DNA from 2 places in the Paraburkholderia sp. SSBN10T genome. Region 2 is predicted to be linked to the other one. Evidence: riboswitches for the same ligand, from Rfam matches in the RefSeq annotation. Region 2 holds a riboswitch; the other holds the start of a gene.

Region 1 (10,917 bases), on a different contig from region 2:
CGCCCGTGATATGTCGGCTAACGGTCGGTTAATGGTTAGTAGGCTGAATGGTCGATCCCAGCTTTGGCGTGAACAGTTGCATAAAAGACGGGGCGCGCGGACGTCAGCCGAGTCGACGCATTACCGGCTGTCGAGCATGTATTTGACTGCCGTGCTTCGATCATTCCGAAAAGCACTTCTTAATGTCCGTTTTCGACGGCTGAAATTGACTTAACTAAGGGCTGTAGCAATCCGCATTCCCAAGCAGTACTGCTTGCGCTTCATTTCAGGGCTTGGCTAATAGCCCATCAGCAGTTCTTGCAATAATCAAAAGCAGGGGTCGAGGAAATGAAACGCCTGATTGCGATGCTATTCCCCATGGCTGGGGCAATGTGCAGCACTGCCAACGCTCAAAGCAACCTGACCATCAACGGCACCACCTATACATACTGCGCCACGGAGAATCAGAAGTGCTCGTTTACGGGCGCCGCCAAGGTCGTGTTCGGCACGACGAGTCCTTCGCTGATGTACGACATCAATGGACCGTTCACGAATGGCGTGCTGTGCGAAAACGGTGTGGTGTCCGCGACCGATCCGGCTTATGGCTATACGAAGAGCTGCTGGTACGGCCCAACGACGAGCACTCCGACACCTACCCCGACGCCGACGCCGACCGGTTCGCTGGTCAAGTGCGCGGCCGAGAATGCTGTCTGCTCGTTCGCCGGTACCAAGCCGGTAACGTATGGGGGCAGCACGACCGCCAACAATGTGACCGAGACGTTTACGAATGGCGTGACGTGCTCCAACACGGCGTTTGGCACGGACCCTGACTTTGGGGTAACGAAGTCTTGCTGGATTCCTGCTTCGACTGGGACGCCGACACCAACACCGACACCGACACCAACGCCGACACCAACGCCGACACCAACGCCGACACCGACACCGACACCGACACCGACACCGACACCGACACCGACACCGACACCGACACCGACACCGACACCGACACCGACGCCGACACCGACGCCAACACCGACGCCAACACCGACGCCAACACCGACGCCAACACCAACCGGCACAATCGCTTGCGCCACCCCCACCGTGGCTGCAGGTGGTACAACCAACGGGCTGATCATCGCCGACACCCCGACCTCCGACGGCACCCGCATGTTCGCCCAAGGCAGCGCGTTCAAGGTGTCGTTCATTACCGCGGCGCCTTCTGCAGACAAAGTTGTCTGGTCCATGCAGGATCAACTCGGCAACATTAAAGGCAGTGGCTCGTTCTCGGTCCCGAGTGGCGCGCAAACCAGCACGATGTCGTGCACTGCCGCGGTCTCCGGCTACTTCGCGGTCACGGCGACCCTCTCGAGCGCCGGCGGCACCCTGCCGGAGGCCGGCACGCGGCCGGCCGGGATTGCGACGTTCGGCATCTTGCCCAATCTGTCCGCATCGATTCCGGCTGTGACCTACGCACATCAGGAGCAGCACCGCTTCGGCATGCAAGGCTTCAATGACAACGGCCCCATGCTGACCGACCTCGGGATTTCGCAGACCATCGATAACCGTCAGCTCTCCGCGATGGAGCCGAACGGGGCGAATACGTGGACACCGTCACTCTCGGACCTCGACTCGTTCTATACGAGCGGCAAGATCATGCGCCTGATCCGCCTGGACGGGATACCGGCATGGGCCAGCCCGACTGGCGCCTTCCAGGACGATACGAACGCACCGAGCAGCGAGACCTACTACCAGAGCTACATGGCGCGTGTCGGCACCGACTCGGTGGCGATTCGCAAGGCCTATTTCCCGAATCAGCAAAACGACTACTACCAGGTGACATGGGAGCCGCAATGGGTCGACTCCGCGGCCAATTTTGTCGCCATGTATGCGGCTGTATATAACGGCCTGCACTCCACCGATGCGAACGCGGTAGTGATGGGCACCACCAACGTGTTCCCAGCCAACTGCACGACGGAGTGCACGCAAGGCTATCTGCAAACCTATGTGCCGCTGGGACTCGGCAGCTATATAGACGGCGTGACCACGCATAGCTACTACAACGCCGGAACCTATCCCGCGCATCCGCCGGAACAGTACGACACCGATTCGAATCCCGCTAACGTCGCCAACGCCCTCGATCAGCAGATGCGCGAACTGCGTTCGGAGATGCAGTCGTTCAAACCGAACATGCGCTTGTGGTCCACCGAACTGGGCATCAGCTACGATTCGGGCACGGCGTATAGCGCGAACTATCCGAGTGCGAACGAGTTGTACGGGCAGGCCGCCGTCGCCGTGCGGGCGCATCTGATCATTCTCGGCGAGGGCGCGCAGGTTACCTACTTCTTCTACGGCGCGGACTATCCAGCCGATGTTGGAGAAGGCACCTTCTTCGACATCGTCGATCCGCAGGGGCAATACGGCGCCAGCAACGTGAGTCCGAAGCCGGAGGCGATGGCCATGGCCGCGCTGACCCGCGTCATCGACGGCACGCAGACCCTTGGGCATCTCAACGGCCTGCCGTCGATGATCTATGGTTATGCCTTCCAGCAACTGGGCGGCGGAGCCGTGATCACGGCGCTGTGGACGCACAACAATGCGGACTGGCCGACCTCAGGTGGCACGTATAGCGCGACCTATAGCACCTCCTACGCGCTGACCGTGGACGCGGCGGGGACGAGCGGCCATGTGACGGTGATCGACATGATGGGCAATCCTTCCTCCGTGGCGTATAGCAACGGCGTAGTGAACCTGACGTTGACGGAGTCGCCGATTTACGTCGTGTCCTCCAATGCGAGCGTGATGCAGAGCAACGTGACGGCGCCGGTCGGCTATACCGGGCAATAGCAGGCGAAGGGCGCGGGATGGTCGACCCCGGGTTCGCAGCGCTTGAGGTAAGCTGCGAACCTTCGCCACCCGGTATGCCAGTCCAGCGTTATGAGTCCAACTGTCGAAAGTCTCGTCGAGACACTATCGCAGCGCGGTATTCAGGTTCCCGAGGGCAACCGCAGAATCGTTGGCTTCGGCGATTCCGAGGCGCTCTCGGCCGAACTCATCGCGTTGATGCTGCAGGGCAGGAAGCGCGGCACCTGCAGCATGCTATGGTCCTGGGAATTCGAAGGCGAGGCGATTCCGGCGGTGGGGGACATCGGCATCGTGGTCGACTACTTCGATCGTCCTGTCATGCTGCAGCGGATCACGCGTGTCGAGATCGTTCCCTTCAATGAAGTGACAGCGGAGTTCGCCGCCAGCGAAGGCGAGGGCGATCTGTCGCTGGCCTGGTGGCGCAAGGCGCATTGGGAGTTTTTCCTGCGCGAGTGCGAACAGATAGGCCGCACGATCGATGAGACCATGCCGCTCGTATGTGAGACTTTCGAGGTTTTGCAGGCGTGGTCGTGAGTTATCCTGACGTCTTACGCAACTGAAGTGACGGATACCTACGCAACGAAAGCGCGTTGCTTTCGCTCGCTGCCTGGAATCGTCAGATGCAACACTTCGCCATCCAATGGAATATGCAAGCGGGATTCGACACCCGCATTCCTTGCGGCGAGAGCGAGTTCCATGCGCGTCACTGGGCAGTGGCTGAGCGCTTCCAGGTGATTGGCAACCACCGTCCCAACTGCCTGGCGGGTTAGAACGGTTCGCGAGATGACGAGTGGTCGAGAAGGGCAAGATCATGCAAGCGCGATCTTGGGCTATCATGGTGGCCTACGTGACTGGCGAGAGAAGATGGATCACCATCGGGAAGCGTAGGGGCCAAACCGCCGTTCGCCTGGGCATCTTGATCGTTCTCTTTGGAGACTTCCGATGACTGCCCTTATGCTCGCGCCTTCGCTTTTTCCCTCAGTTTTATACGTATTGTTAGCACGCCGCCGTCAGCGCGGCGCTGCATCGCTCCACCGTGTTGCTTACCCGTTGCAGCGTAGCGGCCATGATGCCGTGACGATCGGGAGCTAAGCCATGGTTAATCATCTTCAATGCATCGTGCTGGATGGCAAGGCTGTTGCGGCGCTTGGCGAACATGCCTTGTCTGCGCGCGTCGCCGCGCTCAAGACCAGCAATGGCGCTCGCACGCCAATTCTTGCCACGATTCTGGTGGGCGACGACCCTGCATCGGCCACCTATGTGCGGATGAAGGGCAACGCATGCCGTCGCGTCGGCATGGACTCGCGCCTCGTCAAATTGCCCACCAGCAGCACCACGCAGGATGTGCTCGCCGCGATCGACCGCCTCAACGCCGATCCCGACGTTCAAGGCATCTTGCTGCAGCACCCGGTGCCCGCTCAGGTCGACGAGCGTCAGTGTTTCGACCGCATCTCAATGCGCAAGGATGTGGACGGCGTAACGAGTCACGGCTTTGGACGGATGGCGCTGGGCGAACCGGCATTCGGCCCCGCGACGCCGACCGGCATCATGCGGTTGCTGGCGCACTATCGGATCGCGCTAGCCGGCAAGCGGGCAGTTGTCGTGGGACGCAGCGCAATTCTCGGCAAGCCGATGGCGCTGATGCTCTCGAATGCGAACGCGACGGTCACCTTGTGTCATTCGAAGACCGCCAATCTCGAGGCCGAGGTGCGGCGTGCCGAAATCGTGGTGGGTGCGGTGGGCAGGCCCAGGTTCATTCCCAGCCAGTGGATCAGCGACGGCGCGGTGGTGATCGACGCCGGCTATCATCCAGGTGGCGTTGGCGATATCGACCTTGAAGGACTGACGAGCCGCTGCGCCGCGGTGACGCCCGTACCGGGCGGCGTCGGTCCGATGACAATTGCCACACTGATCGCCCAGACAGTCGACGCCGCTGAACTTGCGATGCAAAGCCACGCTTAGCACGGGCCGCGATAACCAATTGACCAAAAAATATACACGCGTTAGCATCTTCCTCATGATCGCCGCCTTCCTCCCCCTCGTTCGCTTGATGCGCGCATGGTGTCAAAGCTTGCCAGAGGGAGCTTGCGTCTAGCGCGTCGATCTACGTCACGTTCGAGCAAGTCCCTGATGGCCACCCGTTGCAGAACCGGTGGCCTTTTTGTTTTTTCGCTCACCCAATCACCCGGAACCGCCGATGCCTCTCGCCTTGTACGACACCTGGTCGCGCACCGTGCGCCCGTTCACTCCGTTGCAGCCCGACCATGTGGGCCTGTACTGCTGCGGACCGACGGTGTACGACCATGCGCATATCGGCAATCTGCGCACGTACGTGTTCGAGGATGTGCTGCGGCGCGTGCTTGAACTGAACGGCTACCATGTGCGGCACGTCCTAAACATCACCGACGTCGGGCATCTCGTCTCCGATGCCGACGAGGGCGAAGACAAGATGGAAAAGGGCAGCCGGCGGACAGGCGCTTCGGCGTGGGAGATTGCGGAACGCTATACGCGTGCTTTCATGGCCGACTGGCAGGCGCTCAATCTGCTGGAGCCCACGCTGTGGTGCCGCGCGACGGACCATATTGCGGAACAGATTGCTTTTATTGCTGAGCTGGAACGCAACGGCTACACATACCAGACAGCAGACGGCGTGTACTTCGACACCGGTAAGCAGGACGATTACGGCTATCTTGCGCGTCTCGATCACGCTGGCTTGCAGGCCGGCAAGCGAGTCGCGCTAGGCGAGAAGCGCCGCGCGACGGACTTCGCGCTGTGGAAATTCAGTCCGCCGGACTCAACCCGGCAGATGGAATGGGATAGCCCTTGGGGACGCGGGTTTCCAGGGTGGCATATCGAGTGCTCGGCGATGTCGGCGAAATACCTGAGCCCTTGGTTCGACATTCATTGCGGCGGTGAAGACCATATCGCCGTGCATCACAGCAACGAGATCGCGCAGACCCAGGCGTGCTACGGCACGCGGCTGGCCAACTTCTGGATGCACGGTCACTTTCTGACGCTGGATGCCGCGAAGATGTCCAAATCGAGCGGTGACTTCCTGCGTCTGCAGAGCTTGATCGACCGCGGCATTGATCCACTGGCTTACCGCTATCTTTGCTTGACCGCCCATTACCGAAGCAAGCTGCGGTTCAATCACGAGGCGCTTGAAGCAGCACAGGCGGCGTTGGACAGGCTGCGCAAAGCATATGCGAGCTGGCCAGCGGGCGGGGAAGCGGATGTGGGTTTCGTGGCGCGCTTCAACGCCGAGGTAAATCAGGATCTGAATCTGCCGCGTGCGCTGGCCGTTGTGTGGGAGCTGGTCAGAAGCGATCTGCCTGCGGCGACGCGTCGAGCAACGGTCGATGCGTTCGATAGCGTGCTCGGATTGCAGCTCGCCGGCTGGCAGGTCGATGCGTTTGAGATTCCGGCAAATGTGGCGGCGTTGGCGGAATTGCGCGAGAAGGCGCGTGCCGTTAAGGACTGGGCGCAAGCCGATCTCTTACGCGAGAAATTGAAGGCAGCGGGCTGGCAGGTGGAGGACAGTGCGGGTGGGCAGCGGCTGAGTCCGATCGATCAGGCCACTTGATGGGCGCGATGCGTTCGTTGGTGCGTTGAACACCCGGAGCATGGTCAAGGCGCGGCTCGGCAAGTCAACTGTATGCCGGGTGCGCTACGATCGACACCTAACTCTGCGCCCGCTTGCGCGGCCCTTCCGGGCAGGAAAAAACCACGTCTTCAACTATGCCCCGCACATGAAAAACGCTCGCTCCTTCTTCGACCAGCTCAACCGGGACTATCTGCAGATTCATCGAAAAGAATGGGATCTGTTCTGGTTGACTCATACCGGCCAGAGCGACGATCACGACGCGCAGGGTGCGGCCGGCCTCGCGCGCCGAACCTTCCTCGCCGACGTGCAACGTCTCACGCAAAGCCGCGAGCATCTGGCGAGGGTCGAGGCCGCTGCGCCCTCGGCTGAGCGCGATGTGCTCGTGACCGGCTTGCGCGGTTGGGTCGCGGCGTTCGAAAGCAACGCGATAGGCAGCGAGCGTGCCGCTGCATTGCTGGCCGAGTTGATCGGGATGGACACGGATCTGTTTGCACGTCGTCAGGCGTACAAGATGCATCATGTCGGCGCATCGGGGCGCCGCGAGGAAGCTTCGCCGGCTGTGCTGCGTTCGAACCTGGCAAGCAATCCGGACGAAGCCTCGCGCAAAAGCTCGCATGACGCGCTGCATGGGCTCGAACGTTGGGTATTGGAAAACGGCTTCCTCGAGATCGTGGCCAGGCGCAATGCTCTCGCGCGTGAACTCGGCTATCGCGACTTCTTTGACTACCGGCTGCGCACATATAGCGGTATGAGCCCCGAACAGCTTTTCGAGGTCTTCGATGAGTTCGAGCGGAATACGCGCGATGCGCACTTCGCATCGTTGAAGCGCCTTGTCGAGGAACATGGCGAGGAGGCCTTGCAGCCGCAGAATCTGCCGTACCGGATGCGTGGCGACGCAGCGCAAAAGGCGGACGCATACTTTCCCTTTGGCAAGGCGCTCGAGCGCTGGGCCGAAACGTTCCGGCGTCTTGGCGTGTCTTATCGCGGCGCGCGGATCGAGATTGATTTGCTCGACCGGCCCGGCAAGTTTCCGACCGGCTTTTGCGTGCCGCCTACGGCGAGCTATCGCGACGACAGTGCCGGTTGGGTGTCAGCCGACGTTCGCTTTACCTCGACCGCACGTCCGCGACAAACCGGTGCCGGGCTGCAGGGGCTTAACGTGCTGTTCCACGAAGCGGGGCACGCCGCGCATTTTTCGAACGTGGCGCTCAATTCGCCCTGCTTTTCGCACATATTCGCGCCTACCTCGCCCGCTTACCTCGAAGCCCAGGCGAAGTTTTTCGATGCGTTGCCGAGCGATCCTTGCTGGCTCAGACGATACGCGCGCAACGCTGCCGGCGAGCCGATGCCTGATGAGATGATCCGTGCGCGGGTCGAGTCGAACCAGCTTCTTCTCGCTCATACCGAACGACGCGACCTGGTGCCGACATATTTCGAACGGGCGCTGTATGGCATGGAGGATGAAGCGCGCACGGTGGAGTCGGTGTTGGCGCTTGCGCGCTCGGTCACGCAACGTATTCTCGGCGTCCCGCATCACACGGGTTATGTACTGAGTATGCCCCATCCCATCTATCACGACATGGCGGTCTACTACCAGGGCTATTTGTTGGCGAAAATGGCCGCGTCGCAAACGCGTGCTTATTTGACGCGCTCGCTCGGCTATATCGTCGACAACCCCGCGGTGGGCCCGCTGCTTGCGCAGCATTGCTGGGCATCCGGCAACAGTCTGACGCTCGATCAAACGTTACGGAGTCTGACGGGCGAGGGTTTGACTTCGTCCTATCTCGCGGCGGAATGCAATCGTGCGCCACAGGAAGCGTGGGAACGTGCGCAGGGTGCCTTCGAGCGGATGGATAGCGCTGTGCCGCTCGAAGCCGAGGGGGATCTCGATGCGTCGATTTCGATCGTTCATGGCGCGCAATGCGTTGCTACCAACGAGGTATCCCTGCCGGCGATGTACGCGGCGTTTGAAGCGTGGATCGAGGGGGAGAGTTGGCGGGATCGCACTTAAGTGTCGAAGGTTCGCAAAGCGACCTTTGCGACGCAGGACAGGTAAGGCAATTCGAGTGGAGCGTCGCCGACGTTTTCCAGGTGCGGGTCGAGCTGGCTTAACACATCGGCCAGGCGGCGGCACAGCGGCCGAGGATTATGCTGTACCGCTCGTCTATGCTGTGAGCTTGGACTTGACCCGTATCGAACTATGCAATTGGAGGAAAGCATGCTCATCTCCATGAGCCGTCTGATCCTGTACGTACAGGACGTTGCGCGACTGAAAGCGTTCTATCAAACCCATTTCGGGTTCGCGCTCGTCGAGGAGATTCCCGACGAATGGGGCGTATTCAAGGCCGGCGCAGTCGAGCTTGCGCTCCATCGGGTCGGCGAACCCTATCGGGGGACAGCGGTTCCGCACATCCACTCGAACGCGAAGACGGTCTTCTCGGTTCCATCCGGATTGACTGCGCTACGCGACCAACTCGTCGAGGCAGGCGTCCCCATGCGCGAACTGAAGCGTTACGATGGCTTTCCGTATCTGCTGTGCGACGGGGAAGATCCTGAGGGAAACGTGTTTCAACTCTCCCAGGCGGACTAGCCGGCCGGCTCCACCCCACGCAGCGCGCTGCAACGCGGCACCGGCTACTCACCGTTGCACGCTCCAGGCGCTGCATGTATCTTGAGAAAAACGGTTGGCATCGACGATCGCTACCGTGAGCCGGATAATTCGGCACTCACACTTTGGAATGACTCATGTACCCATCAATCGAACCTTATAAGCACGGATTTCTCGACACCGGTGACGGACATCAGGTGTACTGGGAGCTGTGCGGCAATCCCAATGGTAAGCCGGCGGTATTTCTGCACGGCGGTCCGGGCGGCGGATGCGGCCCGGATCACCGGCGCCTGTTCGACCCGGCGCGTTACAACATCCTGCTGTTCGATCAGCGCGGCTGCGGTCGTTCGACGCCGTACGCCAGCCTCGAGAACAACACCACGTGGGATCTGGTGGCGGATATCGAACGGCTGCGGGAGATGATCGGCGTCGATCAATGGCTGGTGTTCGGCGGTTCGTGGGGCAGCGCGCTCGGCATCGCTTACGCGGAGACGCACCCGCAGCGGGTGAGCGCCCTGATCGTGCGCGGCATCTTTACGATGCGTCGTGCGGAACTTCACTGGTACTACCAGGAAGGCGCGTCGTGGCTGTTCCCGGATCTTTGGGAGACCTTCCTCGCGCCGATTCCTGTCGAAGAGCGCGGCGACCTGATGGCCGCTTATCGGCGCCGCCTGACCGGCACCGATGAGGCCGCGAAACGGCAAGCGGCCCGCGCGTGGAGTTTGTGGGAGGGCCGCACGATCACGTTGTTGCCCAGTCCTGAACTGGAGCAGCATTTCGGCGACGACGACTACGCGCTCGCTTTCGCGCGGATCGAGAACCACTACTTCGTCAATGACGGCTTCGTCGAGGAAGGCCAACTGATTCGCGACGCGCATCGCCTCGCCGATATCCCTGGTGTGATCGTTCAGGGCCGCTATGACGTGGCCACGCCTGCCCGCACCGCGTGGGATCTCTCCAAGGCCTGGCCAACGGCGAGTTTCCAGATCATTCCGGATGCCGGGCACGCCTTTAACGAACCGGGCATCTTGCAGGCATTGATCGCGGCAACGGACCGGTTCGCAGGCTAGTTGAGCCGGTATCGGCACCTGCTTCAGATGAACGATGTCCGCTGCGTTGGTGCAGCGGACATCGCATACGCGAATCGAAGCGCTTACTTCGCTTGAGCGCGGATTAGCCGAACACCCCACCCGGTGCGAATGGTGCCGTCGCTTTGCTGCAGGCCGGATAGCGCGTCAAGGACGCGTTCACGCAGACGCGCTTTGGCCGGCTCGGATAGACGGTCGATATCATAGGTTTCGGTGAGCGAGTCCCATAGTTCATGGGGAAGCGGCTCCCAAGCCAGATCCAGGTCTTCAAATTGCGGATCCTTAAAATCACGTGCGAGCAGCTCGATCCACCCGGCTTCGGTGCGGGTCCGCGCGTCACCGAACCGAAGCGCCGATGCATCCTCTTTGAGAATCGGCAGCAGTACTTTGAGCAGTACGTCATTCGCCTCGCCGAGCAAAAACGTTCGTCCGATGACGGTCGCGAATTGTCCTTGAGGACGAAGTACGCGCCGGATTTCTGCGATCACCTGCTCGATGTCGTCCATCAGCATCATGGCCATATGCGAAAGCACACAGTCAACGCTGCTGGTCCCGACGGTTAGCGCCTGGGCGCGTTCCTTCAATAGCACGACATCAGCCGGCAACACGGCTCGCGCAACGTCCAGCTCACCTTGGCTCATGTCGACGCCAATCAACTGCAACGAAGGACGTTGCGTATCGGCTAGCAGCTTGAGCAGATGGCCGTCGCCGCAGGCGAGATCGAGCACGGTCATCGGCGCCTGCGAGTCCGGAACGCATGCAGCGAGCGCGGCGTA
Region 2 (10,917 bases):
ATTCCTCAGCTTCAAAAGAATGCAGTCAATTTACTCAAGCGGCAGGGTGGCGACAATCGGCCGAATGGCCAGGTAGCGGGCGAACGGAGTCACCCGCAACAATGCCGGTGTGACGACTACAGAGGGGATGATGATGCGAATGCGCGAACGGTCAGCGCTTGCGGGACGGCTTGGGCGGTGCGGCCGCACGGCGAAACTCTTCGATCACGTCTTCGAATTCGGAGACATCCTCGAAACGCCGGTACACCGAAGCAAAGCGCACATAGGCAATCGTGTCGAGCTCGCGCAACTCGTTCATCACGAGTTCGCCGAGGCGCTCGCTGCGCACTTCGCGCTCGCCACTGCCCAGCAGTTGGTACTCGATGCGGGCAACGGCCGCGTCGATCGCGTCCGCCGCAACCGGGCGCTTGCGCAGCGCCAGTTGCATGCTCGCGACGATCTTGCGGCGATCGAATTCGGTGCGGCTGCCATCCTTCTTGACGACCGACGGCAACGCCAGCTCGACCCGCTCATACGTCGTAAAACGTTTGTCGCAGGCCGGGCAGCGGCGGCGGCGCCGGATCGCGGCGCCGTCTTCGGATACGCGGGAGTCCACGACCTGCGTATCTTCATGCCGGCAGAAGGGGCAGCGCATCGCTTACTTGTAGACCGGGAAGCGCTTGGTCAACTCGGCGACCTGCGTGCGAGCGCGTTCGATCGTCGCTGCGTCTTCCGGGTTGTCCAGCACGTCGGCGATCAGGTTACCCACCAGCTCCGCTTCCTTCACGCCGAACCCGCGCGTGGTCATGGCGGGCGAACCGAGACGCACGCCGCTCGTGACAAACGGCTTTTCCGGATCGTTCGGAATGGCGTTCTTGTTGACCGTGATATGGGCTGCGCCCAGTGCCGCTTCGGCTGCCTTGCCGGTGATGTGCTTGGCGCGCAGGTCGACCAGCATCACGTGGCTTTCGGTCCGGCCCGAAACGATGCGCAGACCGCGCTTCACGAGCGTTTCAGCCAGCACGCGGGCGTTTTCCACGACCTTCTGCTGGTATTCCTTGAATTCCGGCGACAGCGCTTCCTTGAACGCAACGGCCTTGCCGGCGATCACGTGCATCAGCGGGCCACCCTGGATACCCGGGAAAATCGCCGAATTGATCTGCTTTTCGAACTCGGCCTTCATCAGGATCACGCCGCCGCGCGGGCCGCGCAGGCTCTTGTGGGTCGTGGTGGTGACGAAATCCGCGTGCGGCACCGGGTTCGGGTAGACGCCCGCCGCGATCAGACCGGCGTAGTGCGCCATGTCGACCATCAGGTAAGCGCCGACCGACTTCGCGATCTGCGACAGACGCTCGAAGTCGATGCGCAGCGCGAAGGCCGAGGCGCCCGCGACGATCATCTTCGGCTTGTGTTCCTGGGCGAGCTTTTCAGCCGCTTCGTAGTCGATGTCTTCCGCTTCGTTCAGGCCGTAGCTGACGACATTGAACCACTTGCCCGACATGTTGACGGGCGAGCCGTGCGTGAGGTGACCGCCGTGCGCGAGGCTCATGCCCATGATGGTGTCGCCCGGCTTGAGCATGGCGAAAAACACGCCCTGGTTGGCCTGCGAACCCGAATTCGGCTGCACGTTCGCCGCTTCGGCGCCGAACAGTTCCTTCACGCGGTCGATAGCGAGCTGCTCGACGATGTCCACGTATTCGCAGCCGCCGTAGTAGCGCTTGCCCGGGTAGCCTTCGGCGTACTTGTTGGTGAGCTGCGAGCCTTGTGCAGCCATGACAGCCGGGCTCGTGTAGTTTTCCGACGCGATCAGTTCGATGTGATCTTCCTGACGGCGGTTTTCCTGCTCGATCGCCTTCCAGAGTTCGGGATCGACATTGGCGATGGTGCTTTGGGCTCTGTCAAACATACGGGTTCCGTTGAGTGTGTTCAGGTTGACCGGATCGTGCGCCGAATTTCGTGCAGAAAGCGTAGTGGGTACGCGGCGCTGCTGGCGGCTGGGCCAGCCCTGACGTGGCGGATGAAGATGCGCCGCACACGCGAGGCAGGACAGCCACCGGCGGCGCAATTGACTGCGCGCGGATCACGGCTGCCCAGGCGAACGGCAAAACGGCACCCTGCGCTTCACGGTGGGTCGCTCCACCTTGAACCTGTTTGGTTCTATCGCCAGTCACGCAGGGATGAGCGCGTTAGTGTATTGGAAGCGCCTGGAATAGGCAACCGGGTCGCCGCGCAGGCCGTTCCGGCGGTGAATGACGCCTTAGCTACGGCTACGGTTAGCATGGTCGCCCCAGCCGGCCGGCAAACATCTGAGGAAAGTTTGCCCCGGAGAGGCGCCGCCCGGCAGTCGGCGACAAACGACGAGATCTTCGAGCATGCCACGCAGCGGACCATCCAGCCGGCGACCGCCCGTGCCCCAGACGCCCCCACGCTCGCGGCAGTCCCGCAGACGCTGCGCGGGGTGCAAGGTCATTGTTGCCGCAGCGCGGCATTGGAAGTAGGCTTGGCGACTATCTTCCCTCCCCACCAGGAAACCGCAATGATCGTGTTCGTCACAGGGGCGTCCGCAGGATTCGGCGCCGCCATCGCCCGTACTTTTGTCAAGGGCGGCCATCGCGTCGTCGCTACCGCGCGCCGCAAGGACCGTTTGGAGGCTTTGGCCGACGAACTGGGCGAGGCCCTCCTGCCGTTCGAGCTGGATGTGCGCGACCGCGCCGCCGTCGAGGCGGTGCCCGCCGCGCTGCCCGAAAGCTTTGCCGCCATCGACGTGCTGGTCAACAACGCCGGCCTCGCGCTCGGCCTCGAACCGGCGCAGCGCGCCAACCTCGACGAATGGCAAACCATGATCGACACGAACTGCACGGGCCTCGTGCAGGTCACCCGTACCCTGCTGCCGGGCATGGTCGAGCGCCAACGCGGCCACGTGTTCAACCTCGGCTCGGCTGCCGCCAACTGGCCTTACCCGGGCGGCAACGTGTACGGCGCCACCAAGGCTTTCGTGCGCCAGTTCAGCCTGAACCTGCGCGCCGACCTGGCCGGCACCCCGCTGCGCGTGACCGACGTCGAACCCGGACTGTGCGGCGGCACGGAGTTTTCGAACGTGCGCTTTCGCGGCGACGACGCAAAGGCCGCGAGCGTCTACCAGAACGTGCAGCCGCTCACGGCTGAAGACATTGCCGACGCGATCTACTGGACCGCGACCCGCCCGGCGCACGTCAACGTCAACACGATCGAGCTGATGCCCGTCGCGCAGGCATTTGCAGGGCTGTCGGTGCATCGCGGCTAAAGTTTGTTACCCGGACGCGCCTGCGAAAAAGCGTCGGGTGGTGCGTTCCGGGTAAAATGCGCCGCATGAATATGCCCCAAAGCAAGCCCGGCGCCGAAACCGGCTTTACCTGGCCGATTCGCGTGTACTACGAAGATACCGACGCTGGCGGCATCGTGTTCTACGCGAACTATCTGAAGTTCTTCGAGCGGGCGCGCACTGAATGGCTGCGCGCGTGCGGCGTCGAACAGGATCGGCTGGCGGAACAAACGGGCGCCCTGTTTATCGTGCGCAGCACCGCGATGGACTATCGCGCGCCGGCGAAGCTTGACGATCTCATCGAAATCGTCAGCCGGCCCGAACGAATTGGCCGCGCGTCGGTCGATTTCTCGCAGCAAGCCTGGCGTGACGGCACGCTGCTTGCTGCCGGGACCATTCGGGTCGGCTGTGTCGACCGCGTAGCACTACGTCCTGCCGCCATTCCGGAACCGGTACTCGCTGCCTTGCGGCGCGGGCCCGGAGTGACTGCGTCCAGCGTGTCAACGGACAACGGCTGAACATCGTTGTTACGGGGCCAGTGAACTCGTATCGATCAAGCAACACAAAGCATGGTTCGGCCCGCGGTTTGCCGATGCTTCCGGTTTCCCAACGGCGAGCTTCGACGGACCTTGCAGCCGGACGCCCCCTTTCGGGACGTTACAAAGAACCTCTATGAACACTACACAAGATCTATCGATCATTTCGCTCGTTCTCAATGCGAGCCTGCTGGCCCAGGCAGTGATGGCGCTGTTGCTGCTGCTGTCGCTGCTGTCCTGGACTTTCATCTTCCGCAAGTGGTTTGCGATCCGCCGTGCGCGCGCGCAAACTGAGCGTTTCGAACGCGATTTCTGGTCCGGCGGCGACCTGCAGGCCCTGTATCAAAGCGCCGCAAACAACCGCCATACGATCGGCGCGCTGGAACGGATCTTCGAATCCGGCATGCGCGAGTTCCTGAAAGGCAAGGAAAAGCGGCTCAACGACCCGGGCCTGATCCTCGACGGCGCCCGCCGCGCCATGCGTGCCGCGTTCCAGCGCGAGATGGACGTGCTCGAGGCCAATCTGGCGTTCCTCGCCTCGGTAGGTTCGGTCAGCCCGTACATCGGTCTGTTCGGCACCGTGTGGGGGATCATGAACGCGTTCCGCGGTCTGGCTAACGTCCAGCAGGCCACGCTGGCCAACGTTGCGCCGGGCATTGCCGAAGCGCTGACCGCGACGGCGATCGGCCTGTTCGCCGCGATTCCGGCCGTGGTGGCCTACAACCGCTACGCGCACGACATCGACCGCCTGGCGATTCGCTTCGAGACCTTCATCGAAGAATTCTCGAACATCCTGCAGCGTCAGGCGCACTAAGGAGTCCACGATGGCCGGTTCCTCAAGTCGCTCCTCCGGTATGCGCGGCGGCCGTTCGCGCCGCGCGATGGCCGATATCAACGTCGTGCCGTATATCGACGTGATGCTCGTGCTGCTCGTGATCTTCATGGTGACCGCGCCGCTCGTCGCACCGTCGATCGTCAATCTGCCGACCGTCGGCGGAGCCTCGCCGCAACAGCAGACGCCGCCCGTGGTCGTCAACATCCGCGCCGACGGCAACATGAACGTCAAATACAAAGACGACAATGGCGCCATGCAGCAGGAAAACATGACGCGAGCGGATCTGAACAGCTTCGTCACCGACCGCGAGGCATCGCACCCGGATCAACCGGTCGTGATCGCCGCTGACAAGACGGTGAAGTACGAAGCCGTGATGAACGTGATGTCCGACCTGAAGGCTCGCGGCGTCAAGCGCGTTGGCTTGCTCGTCAAATCGCAATGATCCGCAAGAATTCCGCCTACCCGCTCCAGCCACCGCGTGAACGCGGCACCTGGCGAGCCTTTGCGCTCGCGCTGGTGATGCACGTGCTGCTCGGGTTCTTTCTGTACCACGGCATTCAATGGCAGAACAGCACGCCGGCAGGCGCCGAAGCCGAACTCTGGACGGAAGTGCCCGATCTCACGACGCCGCAACCGCCCCCGCCGCCCGTGCCGGTGGCCCCTGCCCCGCCTCTGCCGGATGAACAGGCCGATATTGCGCTGCAGGAAAAGAAACGCCAGCAACAGGAAGCCGCGCGCCAGGCGCAGCTTGCCGAGCAACAGCGTCTGCAGCAACTGCAAGCCCAGCAGGAAGCCGAGGCGAAGCGCCAGCAGCAGCTCGCAGCCGACCAGGCGGCGCAACTGGCCGCCCAGAAGGCCGCTGCAGCCAAGCTGAAGCTGCAGCAACAGCAGGCTGACAAGCTCAAGCAGCAACAACTGGCCGAGCAGCAAAAGCAGGATCAATTGAAGCAACAGCAAGAAGACCAGCAGAAGCAGGCGCAGGCCGACGCGCAGAAGAAGGCTGACGCGCAGAAAGCGGCGAAGGCGGCCAAAGCGGCAGCCGACGCGGCTCAGGCGAAGAAGCTGGACCAGGAACGCCGCGCACGGCTCGCGCAGATGCAAGGGATGGCGGGCGGCGAAGGCTCGACCGGTAACGGTCTTGCGAAGAGCGGCACCGGCAGCGGCTCGGGTGGAACGGCAACGTCGCCGGGTTATGCCGACAAGGTCAGACGTCGCGTGCGGCCAAATATTATTTGGGCGGGCGACACGCAGGGCCTGGAGACGGAGATCGCGGTTCGCTGCTCGCCCTCGGGCACCTTGCTGGACGTCAGTGTGACCCGTAGCAGCGGCAATCCCCAGTGGGACGCGGCCGCGGAACGAGCCGTCAGGGCTTCGGATCCGATGCCGGTCGATACCGACGGGAAAACGCCGTCCAGCTTCAAGATCACCTTGCGGCCGGCAGGTTGACAGCAGCCGCAACGCCCCGCCCAGCGGGGCGCGCCCGGGAACGAATTGAACGTTTCCGGGTCTGTCTGCTGTCATACAGTGTTAGAAATCTGATTTTTTGGGAATCCATACAGCATGAGTTTGATGACCAAGCTAGGCCTGCGGACTTTGGTGGCGTCGTGCCTGATTGCGGCCGGCGGCGCTGCACACGCGCAACTCAACGTCCTCGTCACGGGCGTCGGGGCCACCCAGTTCCCCATCGCAACGGCGAATTTCGCCAATGAAGCGAACTCGCCGCAGCAGGTCAGCACCATCGTGCGCCAGGACTTGCAGCGAAGCGGCAAATTCACCAATATCGACGCCGGCAGCGCGCCCGTTTCGGAAACCGATTCGGTCGATCTGGGTAGCTGGAAGGCCAAGGGCGCCAACGCATTCGTGGCCGGCAGCGTGAACCGTCTGCCGAACGGCCAGTACGAAGTGCGCTTCAAGCTATACGACACGGTCAAGGGCGAAAGCCTCGGCGGTCTGGTGCTGGTCAGTCCGGAAAGCGGCCTGCGCATGAGCGCACACAAGGTGGCGGACTACATTTACGCCAAGCTGATGGGCTCGCGCGGCGTGTTCGCCACCCGTCTGTCTTATGTCATCAAGACCGGCAACCGCTACCAGTTGCAGATTTCCGATTCGGACGGCCAGGACGCGCACATCGCGCTGTCGAGCCCCGAGCCGATCATCTCGCCGGCGTGGTCGCCTGACGGCACGAAGGTCGCCTACGTGTCGTTCGAAAAGAAGAAGCCGATCGTCTACATCCACGACCTGCCTACGGGCCGTCGTGTGATCGTCTCGGACCAGAAGGGTAATAACAGTGCGCCGGCGTGGTCGCCGGACGGACGCACGCTGGCAGTAGCGCTTTCGCGCACCGGCAACACGCAGATTTTCGCCGTCAACGCTGACGGCAGCGGCCTGCGCCGGCTGACGCAAGGCACCTCGATCGACACCGAACCGAACTACTCTCCTGACGGACAGTGGATCTATTTCACCAGCGACCGCGGCGGTCAACCGCAGATCTACAAGATGCCGGCGCAGGGCGAAAGCGCGGGGGCGGCTCAGCGCGTCACGTTCACGGGCAGCTACAACACCAGCCCGCGCGTGAGCCCGGACGGCAAGGAACTGGCCTACATCTCGCGTGTGGGCGGCGCCTTCAAGCTGTACATTCAGGACTTGCAGGCCGGCACAGCGACCGGCCTGACCGACACAACACATGACGAATCGCCGAGCTTCGCGGCGAATGGTCAGTACATTCTTTACGCCACACAGGTGAACGGCCGTGGCGTGTTGGCCGCAGTATCGACCGACGGTCGCACTCGGCAGGTCCTGTCCGTTCAGGGCGGCATCGTTCGCGAGCCGTCCTGGGGTCCGTTTATGCAATAACACACAAGGAGAGTAACAATGATGTCCAAACTTCGTATCGTATTTGCCGCATTGCTGGTCGGTGCACTGGCTGCCTGCCATTCGGGCGTCAAGCTCGACGAAAACGCCAACAAGGGTGGCGCGGTCGCAACGCAACCGAACCCGAATGCAGTCGCACAGGTGAACGTCGACGAGCTGAACGATCCGAACAGCCCGCTCGCCAAGCGTAGCGTCTACTTCGACTTCGACAGCTACTCGGTCAAGGACGAATACCAGGCGCTGCTGGGACAACACGCGCGTTACCTGAAGGCACATCCGGAACGTCACGTGCTGATCCAGGGCAACACCGACGAACGCGGTACGAGCGAGTACAACCTGGCACTCGGCCAGAAGCGTGCTGAAGCCGTGCGTCGTGCGCTGTCGCTGCTTGGCGTGCCGGATTCGCAAATGGAAGCCGTGAGTCTCGGCAAGGAAAAGCCGCTGGCCGACGGTCATGACGAAGCATCGTGGGCACAAAACCGCCGCGCTGACCTCGTCTACCAACAGTAATAGGTGATGAGCCGTATGACGCAACGTTTCTCCTGGCTGCACTTTGCTGCAGCCGCCTGCGTGGCGGGCTCGGCCTTGTTGGCCGCGCCGGCTCACGCCGGCATGTTCGACGACGACCAGGCCCGTCAGGCGATTCTCGATCTGCGTACCAAGACCGATAGCCTGTCGAGCCAACTGTCGGCCGCCCAGCGGACCATCCTCGATCAGTCCAACCGCCTCGACCAGCTCAACCAGCAGGTCGCGACGCTGCGCGGACAGAACGAGGACATGGCGAACCAGCTTGCCACGCTGCAGAAGCAGCAGAAGGACTACTACACCGATCTCGACACGCGGCTCAAGAAGTTCGAACCGCAGCAGCAGACGGTTGACGGTGTAGAAGGCACGGTCCAGCCGGGCGAGACGGACGCGTTCAATGCGGCTTCAACACAGTTCCGCAATGGCGACTTCAAGAACGCGGCGGCTTCGTTCCGCAGCTTCATCGCCAAGTATCCGCAGAGCCCCTACCAGCCGACCGCGCAATACTGGCTCGGCAACGCGCTATATGCACTGCGTGACTACAAGGGCTCTACGGCGACCTGGGAAGGCGTCGTGAAGAACTACCCGCAGCATCCGCGTGCGCCGGAAGCGCTGCTCGCGATTGCCAACAATCAGCTCGAGCAGGGTCAGAAGGCGGCAGCAAAGAAGACGCTCGAGCAGATCGTCGCGCAATACGGCAGCTCGGACGTCGCGCAGTCGGCGCAGAGCAAGTTGTCGCAAATCAAGTAGTTCAGGCAGTTGCAGTATCACGCGTAGTGTCGGATTAAACGCCACGCGCGCCTCTCGCCGGGAAGCCCGGGGCAGTCGATGCCTCGGGCTTTTCGTTTTGTGGAATCTCGCCTGGATAGGTGTCGCCCGATGGGTTGACAGCGTTAGTGCGCTATCGCTATAATTCCGCTTCTCTTTTGGGTCGTTAGCTCAGCTGGTAGAGCAGCGGACTTTTAATCCGTTGGTCACAGGTTCGAATCCCGTACGGCCTACCAAAAGATTCAAGGGCTTAGCTTCGGCTAGGCCCTTTTTCTTTGCTCCGCAAAACACCGGCCAAGCCAGCGAATCGGCATCGCTACGCCACACCTGCATCGGGCTGCACCGTTACACCCCTACGCCCCTACCCCCGCCACCAACTGCCGCGCAATATCCCACGCCACCATGGCAGACTTCGGCTGCCCCGAAATCTGAGCAGTGACAGTCGCCCCATCGATCAGAATCAGAATTTTCTCCGCCAACTGAGCGGCCACGTCCCGCTCGAACATCTCTTCAAGCAACTCGCTAATCAGATGCGTCACATGCTGCTTCTGGCCGGCGGCAGCGCGATGGATCGCGTCAGTGTGGTCGGGAAACTCGGAGGCCGCGTTGATGAACATGCATCCGCAGAACGTCTCCGTGCTGAACCACTCTTCGTGCCACTGAAACACTGCCTTGAGGCGTTCGAGCGGCACCGTGTAGCGCGCAATGAATGCGCGCAATGATTCCGCCGCCTGCTCTTCGCGTTGGCGCAGCACTTCGAGCACCAGTTCGGACTTCGAAGCAAAGTGGTTATACAGGGTCATCTTCGCGACGCCGGACTCCGCGATGATCCGATCGATCCCGACCGCGTGATAACCCTCCTGTGAGAACAGCTCGGTTGCTTTGGCAACGAGCGTTTGCCGCTTGCTGAGAGTGGATTTCTGTGTAAGTGACATCGATCAATCGGCTACATGCGGTGGGCCGGACAATGTTGCGAGACTCTGGTCACCAGAATCTCGCAAAACCGTCCGAACGGTGTCGCGCTACAGAATCCTACGCGTCGCTACACCAGGTCCCGCCAGCCGGTGCATATCCGGCAACGGCGCCTGGTTTCGTTGCTTGCCGCTCACTTGCCGCTTGAAGCACCCACGACCAGCGCGGGAACCTCGGACGGCGTACGCATCGGCGTCGCAAGCTCGACGATGCGAATCTGCATGTCGATCTCAGCCACGCTAGTGGTCAGCTCGACATCTTTTAACCGGCTCATCAATTCAACCCATTGCTCAATAGACACGAGACACGCAATGGGCCGTTGATGCCGCATCACGATCAGCGGTTGCTCACCTGCATCGCGTAGTGCTTTCGACGGATTCTTGCTTAGGTCGCGCGTAGTAATCGAACGCGCGCTATGTGTCGCCGACGTTTCCATTCAGGTCCCCTGCAAAGACAACCTACGGTTAAGCGCCGTCAAGGTGTGAGTTCGCAGCGCGCGGAAAGCGAGCATTACGAACGCAAACACGAGAAAATATGAAGTAAGGAATTTCCAGACCGACACAGTCTATACAGACCGGTCTATTTAAGCGATAGGTCTGACAACAAAAATTGTTGAATTATTTTTGACATTTACTTACTGAAACATTACAAAAGACTGCAAGGCACTGGAATAAAAAAACCCACCTGACCAGCGCGTCGTGCGCCGGCCAGGTGGGTGAGCGGAAAGCGTTAAATTCCGGTCAGGCGAGTCTAAGCAAGCTTTCGTGCAAGTCGTCGTAGTACTGGGCGCACGTGTTCAAACGCCACTGGGCGCCCACGTAGATGTCGTTCATGCGATGCGGAAACTTGCTTGCAAGCGGGACGATCACGTTCGACAGCCAGCCTTCGGCATGCACCACATCGATACTCACGTGTTCGTCGTAATAGTCCAGCTCGCCGGCGCCGCCGAGGCCAAGGCGACGGCAGCCACGCGTGAGCTTTTCATACTGGGATGGATCCAGCAGTTCCGTCACCGCCATGACGCCGAGCGACTTGAAGCCCTGGCTGCGGTTCAGGCCTGTCATCATGAACAGGTTGTAGCCGGCGAGCCCCTGCCAGTTGAGCAGTGACGCGTGATCGTCCTCGGCCGG

Evidence for each region. Region 2 has a riboswitch for ZMP and ZTP ahead of glyA (serine hydroxymethyltransferase). Riboswitches for the same ligand answer to the same signal wherever they lie in the genome.
Region 1: another riboswitch for ZMP and ZTP. It lies ahead of AC1ECK_RS23610 (tetrahydrofolate dehydrogenase/cyclohydrolase catalytic domain-containing protein); the one in region 2 lies ahead of glyA (serine hydroxymethyltransferase).

The regions. Positions count from the first base shown of each region.
Region 1 is NZ_JBWQQI010000016.1:142,343-153,259, reverse strand. Features, by position in the region: gene AC1ECK_RS23630 (hypothetical protein) at 585-1,184, opposite strand; gene AC1ECK_RS23625 (hypothetical protein) at 1,147-2,823, shown strand; gene AC1ECK_RS23620 (ASCH domain-containing protein) at 2,914-3,375, shown strand; gene AC1ECK_RS23615 (hypothetical protein) at 3,462-3,611, shown strand; ZMP/ZTP riboswitch at 3,679-3,761, shown strand; gene AC1ECK_RS23610 (tetrahydrofolate dehydrogenase/cyclohydrolase catalytic domain-containing protein) at 3,937-4,803, shown strand; gene cysS (cysteine--tRNA ligase) at 5,039-6,424, shown strand; gene AC1ECK_RS23600 (M3 family metallopeptidase) at 6,591-8,456, shown strand; gene AC1ECK_RS23595 (VOC family protein) at 8,664-9,035, shown strand; gene pip (prolyl aminopeptidase) at 9,191-10,123, shown strand; gene AC1ECK_RS23585 (class I SAM-dependent methyltransferase) at 10,207-10,917, opposite strand, start outside.
Region 2 is NZ_JBWQQI010000005.1:340,365-351,281, forward strand. Features, by position in the region: gene AC1ECK_RS10685 (GspH/FimT family pseudopilin) at 1-2, opposite strand, end outside; gene nrdR (transcriptional regulator NrdR) at 152-634, opposite strand; gene glyA (serine hydroxymethyltransferase) at 638-1,885, opposite strand; ZMP/ZTP riboswitch at 2,061-2,160, opposite strand; gene ydfG (bifunctional NADP-dependent 3-hydroxy acid dehydrogenase/3-hydroxypropionate dehydrogenase YdfG) at 2,516-3,262, shown strand; gene ybgC (tol-pal system-associated acyl-CoA thioesterase) at 3,319-3,798, shown strand; gene tolQ (protein TolQ) at 3,953-4,630, shown strand; gene tolR (protein TolR) at 4,641-5,093, shown strand; gene tolA (cell envelope integrity protein TolA) at 5,090-6,097, shown strand; gene tolB (Tol-Pal system beta propeller repeat protein TolB) at 6,212-7,504, shown strand; gene pal (peptidoglycan-associated lipoprotein Pal) at 7,523-8,032, shown strand; gene ybgF (tol-pal system protein YbgF) at 8,048-8,797, shown strand; tRNA gene AC1ECK_RS10740 (tRNA-Lys) at 8,976-9,051, shown strand; gene AC1ECK_RS10745 (TetR/AcrR family transcriptional regulator) at 9,169-9,750, opposite strand; gene AC1ECK_RS10750 (hypothetical protein) at 9,921-10,223, opposite strand; gene AC1ECK_RS10755 (iron-containing redox enzyme family protein) at 10,528-10,917, opposite strand, start outside.